Regions from separate parts of the Pandoraea sp. genome, predicted to be linked through region 3. Evidence: predicted binding sites of a transcription regulator. Region 3 holds the regulator's gene; each other region holds the start of a gene.
What was found. The regulator sigma-54, encoded in region 3, starts transcription at its own class of promoters, with help from an activator protein. The targets are predictions, from matches to a motif close to TGGCANGNAANCTGCTTT.

Region 1 (4,463 bases), on a different contig from region 3:
TCATGATGCCGGTGATTCTTGGGGCGAGCGCCGTGATGCTCGATATCTGGGACCCGGCCAATGCTGTGCGGCTCATCCGCAAGCACGGTGTGACGTTCACGATGGCGTCGACACCGTTCCTCTCCGATCTGACGAAAGCGGTGGCGGCCACTGGCGAGTGCGTGCCGAGCCTGCGTGCATTCCTGTGCGCGGGGGCGCCGATTCCCGGCCCCGTCGTCGAGCAGGCACGCAGCGTACTTGGCGCGAAAATCGTCTCGGCATGGGGGATGACGGAGAACGGCGCGCTCACGCTGACACGTCTCGACGATGACGACGAGCGGGCCTCGACGACCGACGGTTGCCCACTTCCCGGCGTGGAGTTGCGAGTGGTCGATGCGCAGAACGACGAGTTGCCCGCCGGTGAGACGGGGCGTTTGCTCGTGCGCGCCTGCTCGAACTTCGGTGGCTACCTGAAGCGCGCGCAATGGAACGGCACCGACGATAACGGCTGGTTCGACACCGGCGACATGGCATGGCTCGACGCGACCGGCTACGTGCGTATCGCCGGGCGCAGCAAGGACGTGATCATTCGCGGCGGCGAGAACATCCCCGTCGTCGAAATCGAAGCGCTCCTGTACCGGCATCCGGCGGTTGCCTCGGTGGCTATCGTCGCGTATCCGGACGAGCGTCTTGGCGAGCGCGCCTGCGCGGTCATCGTGCCGCGCGCCGGCGAATCGATCGACCTCGCGGCGGTGACCGGTTTCCTCGCGTCGCACAAGGTTGCCCGGCAGTACTGGCCCGAGCGGATCGAAGTTCGCGACACGCTCCCGACGACACCCACGGGTAAGATACAAAAATTCAAGCTGCGCGAAATGCTCGACACATCTCGCGCAGAGACGACTGAACGCACACCTTGAGGACGAGTGGCCAATGATATCGAAGGGACTGGATAGCGAATCGTTCGAGCTGTTGCTCGCGGCGGTGCAACGTTTCATCCGCGAGCGGCTGGTGCCTGCCGAGAACGACGTGGAGGCGCACGACGACGTGCCCGCCGCGATCGTCGACGAAATGAAGGAGATGGGTCTGTTCGGTCTGTCGATCCCCGAGGAATTCGGCGGCATCGGCCTGTCGATGTCGCAGGAAGTGCGGGTGGCTTACGAGTTCGGGCAGACGTCGCTCGCGTTTCGCTCTGTGTTCGGCACCAACGTCGGCATCGGCTCGCAGGGCATTCTCATGGACGGCACCGAGGCGCAACGGCGCGAGTTGCTGCCGCGCGTGGCCAGCGGCGATCTGATCATGTCGTTCGCGCTCACGGAGCCGGACGCAGGGTCCGATCCAGCCGCGCTCAAGACGCGCGCGGTGCTCGACGGCGATACCTACGTGCTCGATGGCGTGAAGCGCTACATCACCAACGCGCCGCGCGCCGGGGCCTTCACCCTGATGGCGCGTACGGGCGGAGAGGGCGCAGGCGGCATCTCCGCCTTCATCGTGCCCGCCGATACGCCGGGTTTGTCGCTGGGCAAGCCGGACAGGAAGATGGGCCAGCGGGGAACCAAAACCTGCGACGTCGTGCTGCAAGGGGCACGCGTGCCGGCGGCAAACATCATCGGCGGCACGGCGGGCAAGGGCTTCAAGACAGCCATGAAGGTCCTCGACCGTGGGCGCTTGCATGTCGCGGCGCTCGCGTGCGGCATGGCGCAGCGCATTCTCGACGAGTCCGTGGCCTATGCGCGCGAGCGCAAACAGTTCGGGCAGCGTATCGGCGACTTCCAGCTTGTGCAGGCAATGCTCGCGGACAGCCAGGCCGAGCTCTACGCCGGATGGTCGATGGTGCAGGACTGCGCACAGCGCTATGACGCGAAGCCGGTAGGCCAGCGCGATGCCGATGTCAGCATGCGCGCGTCGTGCGCCAAGCTTTTCTGCACCGAGATGGTCGGCCGCGTTGCCGATCGCGGCGTACAGGTGCATGGCGGAGCCGGCTACATCAACGAATACAAGGTCGAGCGCTTCTATCGCGATGTGCGTCTGCTGCGCCTATATGAAGGGACCACGCAGATTCAGCAACTGATCATCGGGCGTGCCCTGATGCAGGACGACTGACGCGTCGCAGGTCGTCGGCCTTGCGCTGATGTGCGACGTGTCGACGCGTGCACGTCGCGCATCACGGTGGTGCGTGCGCGGCGCGTGCTGCACCGCCGTGCACTGCTGCGGTGCAGCAGATCCATTGAGACTTTCGGGCATTTCCCATAGACAAACATCCTGCTCTGCGTTGCCGGACAACGCGCTGATCGGATTCGTGCGATAGCTGGCACGCTTGTTGCGTTGCTGTGAATGCCAGCGGCAAAGACGTCGCCGGCATTGAATTCAGGTGCGGCGTCAGGCGAGAGCGCTTTCGACGCACCCACAGGACAACGGCGTCCCTCCGTGCTGCGGCACGGTCGGACGCCGTTTTGTTTTTCGGGCGCTGCAAGCGCTGCAACAGGAGAAGACAGCATGCGCAAACCTCGTCTGGTCGTCATCGGCAACGGCATGGCCGGCATCCGCACGCTCGAAGAGCTGCTGGAGATTGCACCGAATCAGTACGACATCACCGTGTTCGGCGCCGAGCCGCATCCGAACTACAACCGGATCCTGCTCTCGCCGGTGCTTGCCGGCGAGCAGTCGTTTGCCGACATTGTGCTCAATCCGCTCGACTGGTATGCGCAGAAGGGCATCACGTTGCATCTGGGCAAGGAAGTCACGCAGATCGATCGACCGCGCCGCGTGGTGCGCTGTGCCGACGGCACCGAGGCGCCGTACGACCGCCTGCTCATCGCCACAGGCTCGAGTCCGTTCATTCTGCCCGTGCCGGGCAAGGATCTCGACGGTGTGATTAGCTATCGCGACATTCGCGACACCGAGATCATGATCGAGACGGCGTGCAAGAAGCGCCATGCCGTCGTGATCGGCGGCGGCCTGCTCGGACTGGAAGCGGCCAACGGGCTCAAGCTGCGCGGCATGGACGTCACTGTCGTGCATCTGGCCGACACCCTGCTCGAACGCCAGCTCGACAGCACGGCGGGCAAGCTCCTGCAGCAGTCGCTCGAGGCACGCGGTCTCGCGTTCCGGCTGGCGCATCAAACGTCTGCGATTCTCGACAACGGTGCCGGTGGCGTGCGCGCCGTGCAGTTCGGCAACGGCGAAGAGATTGCCGCCGACCTGGTCGTGATGGCGGCGGGCATTCGGCCGAATACGACGCTTGCCGAAGCGGCCGGCCTGCATTGCTCGCGTGGCATTGTCGTGTCGGACACACTCCAAACCTACGATCCGCGCATTTACGCCGTGGGCGAATGCGTAAGCCATCGCGGCGTGGCTTATGGCCTGGTGGCCCCGCTGTTCGAGCAGGCCAAGGTCTGCGCCAACCATCTGGCCCTCATGGGCATTGGCAGCTATCGGGGCTCGGTACTGTCGACGAAGCTCAAGGTCACGGGCATCGACCTGTTCTCGGCGGGTGACTTTCTCGGCGGCGAAGGCACCGAGGAGATCGTGTTGTCCGATCCTGCGAGCGGCGTCTACAAGAAGCTCGTGATTCGCGACGACAAGCTCGTCGGCGCGTGTCTGTACGGCGACACGGCCGATGGCGCGTGGTACTTCAAGTTGCTGCGCGAAGGGCGCGCGCTGGGCGAACTGCGCGAGCGCATCATGTTTGGCGAGTCCAGTGTCGGCGACGTTGGCACCCAAGGGCAGAACCGCGCGTCGGCCATGTCGGATACCGACGAAGTATGCGGATGCAATGGCGTTTGCAAGGGCACCATCGTGCGCGCCATCACCGAGAAAGGCTTGTTCACGCTCGACGAGGTGAAGAAGCACACGAAGGCCGCGAGTTCCTGCGGGTCGTGCGCCGGACTGTGCGAGCAGATTCTGATGAGCACCCTGGGCTCGACCTACGACGCCACGCCGAAGGAAAAGGCGGTATGCGGCTGCACCGATCTGTCGCATGCGGACGTGCGCCGTGCAGTGCGTGAGCATCGGCTCACGACTCACCGTGCTGCCTTCGACTTCCTTGAATGGCGCACGCCCAACGGCTGCGCGACGTGCCGTCCTGCGCTGAACTACTACATGCTGAGCACGTGGCCGAAGGAGGCCGTCGACGATCCGCAGAGCCGCTTCGTCAACGAGCGTGTGCACGCAAACATTCAGAAAGACAACACCTTCTCGGTCATCCCGCAAATGAAGGGTGGCGTGACGAATTCGAGCGAACTGCGCCGCATCGCCGACGTGGCGGACAAGTATCAGATTCCGATGGTCAAGGTCACGGGCGGGCAGCGTATCGATCTGCTCGGCGTGAAGAAGGCAGACCTGGTGAATGTCTGGCGCGATCTCGGCATGCCGTCGGGACACGCTTACGGCAAATCGATCCGCACGGTGAAGACATGCGTGGGCAGCGAGTTCTGTCGCTTCGGCACACAGAACAGCACGCAGATGGGCATCGATCTGGAGACGAT
Region 2 (4,463 bases), on a different contig from region 3:
TCAGGCCATACGTGATGGCCAGCCCGAGTGCGGCGAGCAGCAGCACGCTACCGAGCGACAAGCCGGCGAACACCGTGCCGAAGAACTCGCTGCGGCGCTGTGCGGCAGCCAGCTTCGTGAGGGCAATGTCGGCGGCGCTGCGCACGCCGGCGTCGGGTTCGGCGTAGGTGCCGTCGGCCTGCTTCGCGACGATGGGCAGCAACAGATCGCGCATCTGTGGGTCGCCAGCGGCGGCGATCAGATCGATGGCCTCGCGACGCTTCTTCGGATCGGCGTCGTGTAACGCCGTCTGCGCCCAGAGCTGGTCGAGGCGCTTGCGCAGCGCCGGATCGGTCTCTTTTTGGCGGGCCTTCGCGACGATGGCCTTGAACGCGGGCGAGGGGTCTTGCAGCATCGTGTCGATGGCGTGCGCCCGCGCGTCGCGATCGGGCGAGAGCAGGGCGCCTGCGGCGGCGGCCGTGGCCACCTTGGCGCGCAGCACGTTGTTGAGCGTGAGCGATCCGGCGTCGTCGCCTTTGACTGGCGCGCCCGTGATCGGATCGACGTATTTGTCCCCTTCCTGGATGGCGAGACGATCGCCGGCAGTCACGACCGAGTCGTCGGCCAAGGCCTTGAGCAGTGCGACAGCCTGCGGCGAGCCGTCCGACGCAAGATGATCGATGGCTTGCGACTTGGCGTCGAAGTCGTCGCCGGCCAGCGCGGTAAGGTCGGTGTCCGTCACGGCGGCGTGGGCCGTGGCGGGAACGTTCAGCGCGGCGCCCAGTGAGAGCAGGACAAGGGCGGCAGCGGTCCAGCGTCTTATCGTTATCATCGAAACCTCTGCATGCGCCGGAGACCGCCGAAGCGGCGCCGGCGCAAGGAATGAAAGGAAGGTCAGACCTTGTCCGGCTTGCCTTCATTGCCCGGGATGTACGGACTCCACGGCTGGGCACGCACGGTCGTCTTGGTCTTCCACACAACGTTGAACTGACCGTCCTGGCGGATCTCGCCGATCATCACCGGCTTGTGCAGGTGGTGATTGCCGTCCATGACCATATCGAAGCCGTTCGGCGACTTGAAGGACTGGCCGATCATGGCGGTGCGCACCTTGTCGACATCGACGCTGCCGGCCTTCTCCACGGCCTGCTTCCACATATGCATGCCGACGAACGTGGCTTCCATCGGATCGTTGGTCACGCGCTTGTCGCCGCCCGGCAGGCCCTTCGCTTTGACGTAGGCGAACCACTCCTTCTTGAACGCGTCGTTGGTCGGGTTCTTCACCGACATGAAGTAGTTCCAGGCCGCGAGGTGTCCCACGAGCGGCTTCGTGTCGATGCCGCGCAGTTCCTCTTCACCCACGGAGAACGCCACGACCGGCACGTCGGTGGCCTTCAGGCCCTGATTGCCCAACTCCTTGTAGAACGGAACGTTCGAGTCGCCGTTGATGGTCGAGATGACCGTGGTCTTGCCGCCTTGCGCGAACTGTTTGATGTTGGCGACGATGGTCTGGTAGTCGCTATGACCGAACGGCGTGTAGACCTCCTGAATATCCTTGTCGGCCACGCCCTTCGAATGCAGGAAGGCGCGAAGAATCTTGTTGGTCGTGCGCGGATAGACGTAGTCGGTGCCCAGCAGGAAGAAGCGCTTGGCGCCGCCGCCTTCCTTGCTCATCACGTATTCCACGGCGGGAATCGCCTGCTGGTTCGGCGCGGCACCCGTGTAGAAGACGTTCTTCGACATCTCCTCGCCTTCGTACTGCACGGGATAGTAGAGCAGGCCGTTGAGTTCTTCGAACACCGGCAACACCGACTTGCGCGACACCGACGTCCAGCAGCCGAACACGGCCGAGACCTTGTCCTTGGTGAGCAACTGACGGGCCTTTTCCGCGAAGAGCGGCCAGTTCGATGCCGGGTCGACCACCACCGCTTCGAGCGGGCGTCCCATCACGCCGCCCTTGGCGTTGATTTCGGCGATCGTCATGAGCGCGACATCCTTGAGCGACGTCTCCGAGATGGCCATCGTGCCCGAGAGCGAGTGCAGGATACCCACCTTGATGGGTTGCTTGCCTTGCGCGAACAAATTCGGCGCCATGCCGGTAAGCGAAGCGGCGCCCGAGAGGGCCGCCATCTGGAGTAGCGTGCGTCGTTTCATGGTACGTCTTCCCCTTTCCTGGTTAGACCGGTCGATCCGGTACTGGGGGACTAACGCAAAGGGCGTGCCAGCGATGGGAAAGATTGTGAGGGCGTGGCGTCGACGCCCATTCGCCGGGGCGTGAGCGTTACGGGTCGCATGGCGCTCGGGGCCATATGCGCGGTGCATCGGCGAGCCCCATGGGCGAGGCCATTCACGCCGAGCGCGGCGTGCCGGCATCCGTCGTTCGGCCGAGTGTCACGCGCCGGGCGAAGCACGATGGTGCGGCCACGCGCTGAGTTGGTGCGCACCGAGTTGGCGCGAACGGGCGGTGCGGCTATCGGTGCGACGTCTGCCAACGGCGGCCGAGCGGCGACGGACGTCTGGAAAGACGAAGTGGCATTTTTTGATGCATGATTGGCATTCGTGCCAAACTGGCCGACGGCAAGATGAGGACTCCCGACGACTCCCCGACTTGTTCGACAGCACACTCATGACCGATGCCATTGCCGGGCGCGCCGCGCCCTCGACCGAATCCGGCCAAGCCGAGCGCCAGAGACTTCCCGATCGGCGTATGGGCCGCCGTTACACCGCCGTGCTGGCCGCGTGTCAGGCGTTGTACACCGCCGCGCTGTCCGTCGATCTCACGTTGACGGGGCTTGTCGGCTATGTGTTGGCGTCCGACAAGGGCTATGCGACGCTGCCGTTTTCGCTGATTACGGTCGCCTCGGCCATCACGACGATCTTTGCGTCGATACTGATTCAGCGCATCGGGCAACGGCTCGGCTTTGCGCTGGGCGCACTGTTCGGCACGGTGGGCGGGCTGGTTTCGGTCGTGGCGATCTACGAGCGGCATTTCGCCATGTTCTGCGCGGGCACGGCGTGTGTGGGCGTGTTTCAGGCGTTTGCGCGCTACTACCGACTGGCGGCGGCAGACGTTGTGTCTGTCGAAGACAAGCCGCGTGCGATCTCGCTCGTGCTCACGGGCGGCGTGCTGGCGGCGGTGATCGGGCCGGCGCTCGCGGCGGGCAGCAAGGACTGGTTTGCGCCGGTGACGTTCGCGGGATCGTATCTCGTCGTCGCGATCCTCTCCGGGATATCGCTGGTGCTGCTCGTCGGCTGTCTGCGCGATTTGCCGGTGCACGCCGCTGGCGGGACGGCGGGCCATGCTGCCGCACTACCGGCGATATCAACGATCTCGACGATACCGGCCCGACCGCTCGGCGAGATCATGCGTCAGCCGATCTATCTGGCGGCGCTCGCGAACAACCTGATCGGCTTCATGGTGATGATGTTCGTGATGACGGCGACGCCGATTGCGGCGGTGGCGTGCGGTCACAGCATCGACGACGGTGCGCACATCATCGAGTGGCACCTGGTGGGGATGTATGCGCCGTCGTTCTTCGCGGGGCATCTCGTCAAGCGCTGGGGCGTGGTGCCGGTGTTGCTGGCGGGCATTGCGATGAGTGCCCTGTGCGGCGTGCTGGCGCTGGCCTCGACGAGCCTGCCGTATTTCTACGCGGCGCTGGCATTCCTTGGGGTGGGCTGGAACTTCATGTTCGTGGGCGGCACGACCTTGCTCACCCTGTCGTATCGTCCGGCGGAGCGTGCGCGTGCGCAGGCGGCCAACGAGTTCATCACCTTTGCCGGGACGGCGCTCGCGAGTCTGTTCGCGGGGCAACTGCTCGCCCGCTACGGCTGGGCCACCATCAACCAGGCGACCTTCCCGCTGCTGGCACTCGCTGCGCTCGCGACCGTGTGGTACGCCGTCGACGCGAAACGCCGGGTGGCGCAAGCGCCCGTCTGACGATTCAATGATTGCGTCACCATGAACCCACCTCGTCTCGTTGCCTTTCTCATCGTGCCGCCATTCGTGCTGCTGGATCTGGCCGGACCGCTCGATGCGTTTCATGCGGTCGTTCGCAACTTTGCGGCGCTGGGACAGGCCGCCCCGTACCGGACCGTGGTGGTGTCCGAGCATGGCGGCCCTGTCGAGACGGGGTCGGGCATTACGCTGCATACCGAGCCGTTGCGCGCGCTCGACGCGATGGACGTTGACACGTTGATTGCGGTCGGCGGTGCGATTGCGCATCGTCCTGCGGTGCCGGGCGAGGTGAGCGAGTGGTTACGGGGCTACGCGCCGCGCGTGCGTCGCATGTGTTCGGTGTGCGTGGGCGCGTTCATTCTGGGGTCGGCGGGGTTACTGAACGGGCGTCGCGCCACGACGCATTGGCTCGATACGGCGATGTTGCAGGCGTGTTTCCCGGAGGCATTGGTCGAGTCCGATCCGATTTACGTGCGTGAGGACCCGGTGTGGACGTCGGCCGGGATCACGGCGGGTATCGATCTTGGGT
Region 3 (4,463 bases):
TCGTGGTACGTCAGGCCGGGCCACGCGATCCCGAAATGCGCGCGCTGTCCGAACATTTCCAGGTGCTCGTGAACGAAGACATCGTGCGCACGGAAATGCCCGTCCAACTCTTTCGCGGTTCGTCCGTGATGTACGGCGATGGCATGATTTTCAATAACATCTCGCGCGCCGTACAATTGCTCGGCAATGTTCACGGCACGATCCAGCCGGCGGAACTCCGCAGCAATCGTCCGGCACCGTCCGCCGCGCCGAGCGCGCCACCTCAGACCAAACCGGGCCCCAAGACCCCATGACCGATCGCCGCCACCCGCGCCCCGCTTCCGTGCCTGCGCGCGCCTTGCGCGCACTGGCCACCGCCTTCGTCGTGCTCGGCGCACTCGCGCCGCTCGCCCACGCAGAACGTGCCGACCGCGACAAGCCGCTCAACATCGAGTCGGATCACATGAGCTACGACGACCTCAAGCAGGTCAACATCTTCACCGGCAACGTGACGATGACCAAGGGGACGATTCTCCTGAAGGCCGATCGCGTCGAAGTGACTCAGGATCCGGAGGGCTATCAGTACGCCACCGCCTACTACAAGCCGGGCGGCCCGCTCGCCTACATGCGCCAGAAGCGCGACGGTGTGGACGAATACATCGACGGCTGGGGCCAGACGATCTACTACAACGGCAAGACCGAAGTCGCCACGCTCACCACGCAAGCTACGCTCAAGCGTCTGGCCGGCGGCACGAAGGTGCTCGACGAAATTCATGGCAGCGTGATCACGTACGACACCTACAACGAGGTCTATACCGCGAACAGCGGTGCCGATCAGATCAACGCCAACAATCCGAACGGCCGCGTGCGCGCCACGCTCGCCCCGCGCAATGCAACCGGTGCGAACCAGGCGGCGTCCGGCGGCGCGAGCAAGCCGGCGGCAGCGCCCAAGGGCGACCTGCCGCCGCTGTCTCCCTCCAAAAGCATCGGGAATCCGCGTGAGTAATCCTGCCAACAGCAAGGCCTCGACGATCAATCCGGGCGCCGGCCCGTCGGGCAAGCCGAGCGCACTCGTCGTGCGCTCGCTCAAAAAGCAATACGGTGCGCGCACCGTTGTCAAAGACGTTTCGCTGGACCTGAAGAGCGGCGAGGTTGTCGGTCTGCTCGGCCCGAACGGCGCGGGCAAGACGACATCGTTCTACATGATCGTGGGCCTCGTGCCCGCCGACGACGGCGAGATCCAGCTCGACGGCAACGTGATCAGCGAGTTGCCGATTCACGAGCGCGCTCGCATGGGCGTGTCGTATCTGCCGCAGGAAGCGTCGGTATTCCGCAAGCTCTCGGTCGAGGACAACATCCGCGCCGTGCTCGAATTGCAGCTCGACGCACAGGGCAAGCCGCTCAAGCGCGACGAGATCGAGCGCCGCATCGAAGCGCTGCTCGACGAGTTGCAGGTGAGTCATCTCCGCGAGAACCCGGCGATGTCGCTCTCGGGCGGCGAGCGACGCCGCGTGGAAATCGCCCGCGCGCTGGCCACGCAACCGCGCTTCATTTTGCTTGACGAACCGTTTGCCGGCGTCGATCCGATCGCCGTGCTGGAAATCCAGCGAATCGTGCGCTTTCTCAAGGACCGTGGTATCGGTGTCCTGATTACCGACCACAACGTTCGAGAGACGCTCGGTATCTGCGACCACGCCTACATCATCAGCGAAGGCTCGGTGCTCGCGTCCGGAACGCCCGACCAGATCGTGGCCGACGAAAGCGTCCGGCGCGTGTATCTGGGCGAAAACTTCCGGATGTAAAGCAAATTTTTCGCATGTAAACCCTGCCTCCGATAGGGGGTCGGGCTGGTTCCGTTGGCGTGACAAAGCCTCTACAATGAAGGCGAGAAACGCTATGAAACCGACTCTTCAACTCCGCACCTCCCAGCACCTGACCCTCACGCCGCAGTTGCAGCAATCCATCCGGTTGCTGCAACTGTCGACGCTCGAACTTCAGCAGGAAGTCGAGCACGCCCTGACCCAGAACCCGATGCTCGAGCGCGAAGACGATTGGCTCACGGGTTCGGTCCGCGTGGGCACCGACGGGTCGCTGCGCAACGAGCGGAGTACGTCGGCCAGTAGCTCGAACGACAGCCCGGCGTCGGCCAACGATCATGGCGAAGCGCGCGAACTCGATGGCGAAACCCGCTTCGACGACAACGGGCAGGACAGCGGCAGCGGCAACGACTGGAGCCTGAACGACTTCGCCCGCTCGGGCAGCGCCTCCTCGGATGACGACGACGACAATGGGCGACCGCAACTCCACGTCGAGCATCCCAATCTTCGCGAACACCTGCTGGCCCAGTTGCGCCTGACCCAGGCCAGCCCGCGCGACCGGGCGTTGGTGGAATTCCTGATCGAATCGCTCGACGAAGACGGCTATCTCGGCACCACGCTCGACGAAATTCAGGCGGAAATACCCGAGGAACTGGCGCTCGAGACCGAAGAGATCAATGCCGCGCTCGCCTTGCTGCAAAGCTTCGACCCGGCGGGCGTGGGTGCCCGCAGCCCGTCCGAATGTCTGCGCCTGCAACTCCAGCGACTCCCCGCGAGCAACGTGCGCACGCTCTCGCTGCGCATCGTCTCCGATCACCTGGAACTGCTTGCCGCGCGCGATTACACGCGCTTGCGCCGCCTGCTGGGTGTGAGCGAAGACAGCCTGCGAGCCGCCCACCAACTGATTCGCTCCCTCGACCCGTTCCCCGGTGCCGCCTACGGCACCCCACAGGCCGATTACGTGATCCCCGATGTCCTCGTGCGCAAGCAGGGCAGCGGCTGGACCGCCGAGCTCAATCCCGAGGTCATGCCGCGTCTGCGCATCAACGAGATGTATGCGCGCATTCTCCGAAACAACCGCAACGCACCGGGGACCGGCAATCTTCAGCAGCAGCTCCAGGAAGCGCGCTGGCTCATCAAGAACATCCAACAGCGATTCGATACGATCCTGCGCGTGTCGCAAGCGATCGTCGAGCGCCAGAAGAACTTTTTCACGCATGGCGAAATCGGCATGCGGCCCTTGGTTTTACGCGAGATTGCTGATACGCTGGGTTTACATGAATCCACGATTTCACGCGTGACAACCAGTAAGTACATGCTCACTCCATCCGGAACCTTTGAGCTGAAGTACTTCTTTGGGTCACATGTGGCCACGGAAGCGGGCGGCGCAGCGTCATCGACCGCCATCCGCGCCCTCATCAAGCAACTCATAGGAGCAGAAGACCCGCAGACCCCCCTTTCCGACAGCCGTATCGCGGAACTGCTGGCAGAGCAAGGGTTCGTGGTGGCGCGGCGCACTGTCGCGAAATACCGCGAGGCCATGCGAATTCCCGCAGTGAACTTGCGCAAATCTTTGTAGGACAGTCCTGGTGCGCCATGTTGGCTCGCTGGGGCATTACGCCGCAGTGCGACATTGCGTCACGTCGATGGCTTGCACTCCCGCTCGCCGGCGTCGCTCATGACGCGGCCTGCACTTCGGCATTTCAGCAAGGAGAGCAGCTATGAATCTGAAGATCAGTGGACACCATCTCGAACTCACGCCTTCGCTGCGAGAATTCGTGGTCAACAAGCTCGAACGCGTGTTGCGCCATTTCGACCAGCTCATCGGTGCCGAGGTGATCCTCTCTGTCGACAAAACCAAGGAGAAGACCGGACGCCAGATCGCCAGCGTCACCGTGTATCTCAAGGGCAAGGAAATTTTCGTCGAGAAGTGTGACGAGAATATGTACGCCGCCATCGACAAGCTGATCGACATGCTCGACCGCAAGGTAATGCAGTACAAGGACAAGGTTCAGGATCATGGTCGTGAGGCCCTTAAGCACCAGGAACCTCCCGAGGCAGAACCCCTGCAATGAGTCTGTCCGGGCATGGTCGCCATATTGACTGACGCTGACGACAGTTCGCGCGGAACCACTCGAGCGCACCGACGTCTGTGACAAGTCTGGCATCACCCACCGCGGGGCCGTTGAACGGCCCCTTTTGTATGCTCCCGCGCGTCGCCGCGACCACGGCGAAGGGTGGTCTATAATGCGAGGTCAATCGGGGGTTGGAGGGCGACTAAGCGTTCGCCCGCATTACAAGATGAACCGTTTAGTCAAACTCTTACCTGCGTCCAACATCCTGCTTGGACTGTCCGTCACCAGCAAGAAGCGCGTCTTCGAGCAAGCCGGGCTGCTCTTCGAGAATAATGCCGGCCTGTCGCGCGCCCTCGTCACCGACAATCTGTTCGCGCGCGAGCGTCTCGGCTCGACCGGACTCGGTGAAGGCGTGGCCATTCCGCACGGCCGCATCAAGGGCCTCAAGCATCCCATGGCCGCATTCGTGCGCCTCGACGATCCGATTCCCTTCGAAGCCCCCGACGCACAGCCCGTTTCCTTGCTGTTCTTTCTCCTGGTCCCGGAGCAGGCCACGCAGCAGCATCTCGAGATTTTGTCCGAAATTGCACAG
Region 4 (4,463 bases), on a different contig from region 3:
GCGCGAGGTCGAGCGTTGCAACGTCAGGCTCGCACCATGGCAGAACAGATCGGGCCCCAGCCATGCTGGTGCCCGTCAAGAAGGCAGGCGCTTAGAGCAGCTTGCCCGGATTCATGATGCCGGCCGGATCGAACACGGCCTTGATCTCGCGCATCAGGCGCAATTCCAGCGGCGACTTGTACTTCGCGAAGGACGCGCGCTTGAGCTGCCCGATGCCATGCTCGGCGCTGATGCTGCCCCCGTAACGCACCACTTCGTCGAGCACTTCGGCGGTGATCGCCTCGCCATGCTTCGCCATGAAGTCGGTTGCCTCTCCGGCCGGGCGCGACAGGTTGTAATGCAGATTGCCGTCGCCAAAATGCCCGAAGATGAAGGGACGCACCTGCGGACACACGCGCCGCACGCGCGCCTCGGCGCTCGTCATGAAATCCGGAATGGCCTCGATGGGCAGCGAGATGTCGTGCTTCAGATGCGGTCCGTCTGCGCGTTGCGCCTCGGAAATCTCTTCGCGCAACTTCCACATGTCTTCGACCTGACCGAGGGTGGACGACACCACCGCGTCGGCGCACAGATCGCGCTCGATGGCCGCTTCGATCACGCGTTCGAGCAAGGCAGTCAACGCGGGTTCGTCGTCGGTGTCGGCAAGTTCGACCAGCACATAGCCGGGGTGGCGCTCGCCAAACGGCGCGCGCACGCCGGGCACGTGGGCCATCACCAGATCGACGCACTCGCCTGTGAAGAATTCGAATGCCTGCATGCGCGGGCCGCACGCCGCGAACAGCAATTCATAAAGCGCCAGCGCCTGACGCGGCGACGTCACGGCGGCAATCACCACCTGACGCACCGGCGTCGGCGCATAAAGGCGCAACGCCGCCGCGGTGATGACGCCCAGCGTGCCCTCCGAGCCGATGAGCAACTGCTTGAGGTCGTAACCGGTGTTGTCCTTGCGCAGTGTGCGCAGGGCATGCAGGATTTCTCCGTTCGGCAGCACTGCTTCGACCCCGAGCACCAGTTCGCGCGTCATGCCGTAACGCACGACGTTCACACCGCCGGCATTCGTCGCGAGGTTGCCGCCGAGCTGACACGAGCCCTCGGCGGCCAGACTGAGCGGCAGCAGCCGATTCGCGTCACGCGCGGCGCGTTGCAGGTCTTCGAGAATGCAGCCGGCCTCGGCCACCAGGGTGTTGGCAATGGTGTCCAGACCGCGCACGGCATTCATGCGATCGAGACTGAGCACCACGTTCTGCGCGCAGGCATCGGGCGTTGCACCGCCGCACAGGCCCGTGTTGCCGCCACGCGGCACGACCGGCGTGGCCGTGCCCTGGCATAGCGCGAGTATCGTTGCGACATCCGCCGTCGTACGCGGACGCACGACCGCCTGGGCATTGCCGCGATACATGCCACGCCAGTCGGCGAGCCACGGCGCGATGTCGTCGGGCGAAGTGAAGACGCTGTCGGCACCGACGGCGTCGATGAGGCGTTGCGCAAAAGCGGTGATGGTCATAGGTTTACGCGTCGGGGGTTACGGTGCGGGCGGTGGTGCCTTTCGACGGGCTTACGCGCCGGTCGGCGCGATGGCGCCGGTGATGATGTCTCGCCCGGGCAGCGTCAGCCCGAGACGCGCCGAAGCCCGCAGCAGATGCGAGAGCGAGGCCGCACGCGCGAGCAGCGGATCGCGCGCCTTGATGGCGTTGAATACGGCCACATGCTCCTGATGCACCTGCGCGGCGAGGCCTTCGTGACGCAACGTGTTCGTGCGCGCTGCCTGCACGACCTGCCGAATTTGCAGGTTCAGATATTGCAGCAGATCGGCGTAGTAGCGATTGTGCGTCGCGCGCGCAATCGCGGCGTGGAACGCCGTGTCGTACTCCACGCCGTTTTCCGCGTGATAAAGATTCGTCTCGAGCTTCTCGAGAATTTCGGCGAGTCGGCGAATATCCTCGTCGGTGTGCCGAACGGCGGCCAGCGCAGCGGCCGTGCTCTCCAGATCGAGACGTAGCTCGTAGACGCTGGCCAGATCGGCAGCGTCTTGACCGACCGGCACCTGAAAACCGCTCGATGGCGTGCGCGCCTTCACCGTCACACCTGCCCCCTGCCGGCTGTCGATCAGCCCCTGCGCGCGCAGTCGCTCAGTCACTTCGCGGATCACCGCCTGACTCACGCCGTACGTCTCGGAAAGCTGCTTGCCCGTCGGCAGCTTGGTGCCAATGGGATAGACACCCTGCCGGATCGCGTCCTGTAGCTGTTGCGCGACCTGCTCGGTCAAGGTCTTGGGTTTGGTCGTCATCCGCTCACGCCGTCTCAAATTTTTCTGGTTTGCATGTTATATGAAAACTTAGATCCTTCTACTCCGAGTTAACCCTTGGTAATGGCGTTCTTTTCCGTCGAATGAAAAAGCGAAGGCGGTGGGGGAGACTCGCTCCGCCACCGCCTGATTTGCTACGTTGTCTGTGTCGAGTTCAGAAGCCGATCAGCGCTTCCGTGACGTGGCCCACATTCGGCGGCACCGCAAAGCAGTCGCTCACCAAGGCGCGCCATTGCTGGAACGCGTCCGAGTTGCGGAAGTGAACGGTGTGGTCTTCCAGCGTTTCCCACGTCACGACAAGGCTGTAATGCGTCGGCTGTTCGATGGACTTGAGCAAGCGCATGCCGTGGCAGCCTTTCGAGGCCTTGAACAGCGACGCCGCCTTTGCGACACCTTGTTCGAACGCGGCTTCGGTGCCGGGCTTCACTTCGATCTGGGCAATTTCAAAGATCATCGGGTTTCCTCAGTGATTGACGTGTGGTTGCGCTGTTGTCGATTCGGTCGTCGTCACGCGATGGCGCTGCGCGCGAAGCGGGATCGCCGGTGCCGGGCGATCGGCACGACACCGCGAAAACGCTCGATTCTATACCGCGCATCCGCGTGACGCATCGTGCGCAACGGCACCTCGCCTTTCAGTACTTTTCAGCCGCTTCGGCTCGCGCTCATGCACGGACTTCGCTCACGCTTGCGCCTCCCAGCACCAGGAACGTGCAACACGATGGGGGCATATCGGATCACCAGACGAAACGTCGATAAAAATCAATGTATTGAAAAATGCTGGCATTGCTCTTGCATATCATCGTTCTTCCTCACGTTTGCACCAAAAGAGCACATTCATGCCCAATTCCAATACACCCGGCGACGTGCTGTTCCTTCTGCTCGGCGCGATCCTGGTGCTTGCCATGCATGCGGGGTTTGCGTTTCTCGAACTCGGCACCGTGCGCAAGAAGAATCAGGTCAACGCCCTCGTCAAGATCCTGACGGATTTCGCCGTCTCGGGGCTCGCTTACTTTTTCATTGGCTATCCGCTCGCCTATGGCGTCGATTTCTGGTCGAGCGCCACGGTGCTCGCCGAGCACAATGGCTACGCGCTGATTCGCTTTTTCTTCCTGCTCACGTTCGCGGCGGCCATTCCCGCCATCGTCTCGGGCGGCATCGCGGAGCGTGCCAAGTTTCATCCGCAGTCGGTCGCGACGTTCTTCCTCGTCGGCGTGATCTATCCGTTCTTCGAGGGCATCGCCTGGAACGGTCATCTCGGCGTTCAGGATTGGCTCACTCGTGTGTTCGGCGCCCCGTTTCACGATTTCGCAGGCTCGGTGGTCGTGCACGCGGTCGGGGGCTGGATCGGGCTGGCCGCAGTGCTGCACCTCGGCGCACGCCGGGGTCGCTACAACGGACAGGGTCAGGTTGCCGCGCATCCGCCGTCATCGATTCCGTTCCTTGCACTCGGCGCATGGATTCTGATCGTGGGCTGGTTCGGCTTCAACGTGATGAGCGCGCAGCGGGTGGGGGGCATCTCGGGGCTGGTCGCCGTCAACTCGCTCATGGCCATGGTCGGCGGGACGCTGGTCGCCATGTGGGTGGGCAAGGACGACCCGGGCTTCATCCACAACGGTCCGCTCGCGGGGCTGGTTGCCGTGTGTGCGGGTTCGGATGTCATGCACCCGCTCGGCGCACTTGTCGTGGGCGCCGTCGCGGGGGGGCTGTTCGTATGGCTCTTCACGGTGACGCAGAACCGTTTGCGCATCGACGATGTGCTTGGCGTGTGGCCGTTACACGGTGTTTGCGGTGTCTGGGGCGGCTTGGCGGCAGGCCTCTTCGGGCAGAAGGCACTCGGCGGATTGGGCGGTGTGAGCTTCATCTCACAAACCCTTGGAACGGTCATGGGCGTAGCGATCGCTTTCGCCGGGGGCTATCTCGTCTACGGCGTCATCAAACGCTTCGTCGGCCTGCGGCTCGACGACGAACAGGAATACTACGGCGCCGACCTCTCGATCCATAAGATCACCGCGACGCCGGAACGTGAGACGAATTGGTGACGACGCCGCAGCGCAGGTTCACACCCGCGTCGACTCGATATCGACATGCACCGCGCCGGAGCGTGTGCGCGCCATGCCCAGCGGCTCGTTCGGCGCGGGCGCGGGCGTCGGGCTTGTGC

Region 1: nirB (nitrite reductase large subunit NirB) is a predicted target of sigma-54. The motif match lies at 2,286-2,303, and genes of this name have one in related genera.
Region 2: urtA (urea ABC transporter substrate-binding protein) is a predicted target of sigma-54. The motif match lies at 2,183-2,200, and genes of this name have one in related genera.
Region 4: ACE3UG_RS15800 (ammonium transporter) is a predicted target of sigma-54. The motif match lies at 3,084-3,101, and genes of this name have one in related genera.

The regions. Positions count from the first base shown of each region.
Region 1 is NZ_JAYRUC010000031.1:13,194-17,656, reverse strand. It holds gene aliA (cyclohexanecarboxylate-CoA ligase) at 1-896, shown strand, start outside; gene ACE3UG_RS20330 (acyl-CoA dehydrogenase family protein) at 910-2,079, shown strand; gene nirB (nitrite reductase large subunit NirB) at 2,473-4,463, shown strand, end outside.
Region 2 is NZ_JAYRUC010000004.1:31,073-35,535, reverse strand. It holds gene urtB (urea ABC transporter permease subunit UrtB) at 1-811, opposite strand, end outside; gene urtA (urea ABC transporter substrate-binding protein) at 874-2,130, opposite strand; gene ACE3UG_RS04125 (MFS transporter) at 2,603-3,916, shown strand; gene ACE3UG_RS04120 (GlxA family transcriptional regulator) at 3,938-4,463, shown strand, end outside.
Region 3 is NZ_JAYRUC010000002.1:29,824-34,286, forward strand. It holds gene lptC (LPS export ABC transporter periplasmic protein LptC) at 1-293, shown strand, start outside; gene lptA (lipopolysaccharide transport periplasmic protein LptA) at 290-985, shown strand; gene lptB (LPS export ABC transporter ATP-binding protein) at 1,011-1,781, shown strand; gene ACE3UG_RS01660 (RNA polymerase factor sigma-54) at 1,876-3,375, shown strand; gene hpf (ribosome hibernation-promoting factor, HPF/YfiA family) at 3,518-3,871, shown strand; gene ptsN (PTS IIA-like nitrogen regulatory protein PtsN) at 4,098-4,463, shown strand, end outside.
Region 4 is NZ_JAYRUC010000019.1:3,239-7,701, forward strand. It holds gene ACE3UG_RS15785 (FAD-binding oxidoreductase) at 92-1,504, opposite strand; gene ACE3UG_RS15790 (FadR/GntR family transcriptional regulator) at 1,556-2,287, opposite strand; gene ACE3UG_RS15795 (antibiotic biosynthesis monooxygenase) at 2,460-2,759, opposite strand; gene ACE3UG_RS15800 (ammonium transporter) at 3,142-4,344, shown strand; gene ACE3UG_RS15805 (hypothetical protein) at 4,363-4,463, opposite strand, start outside.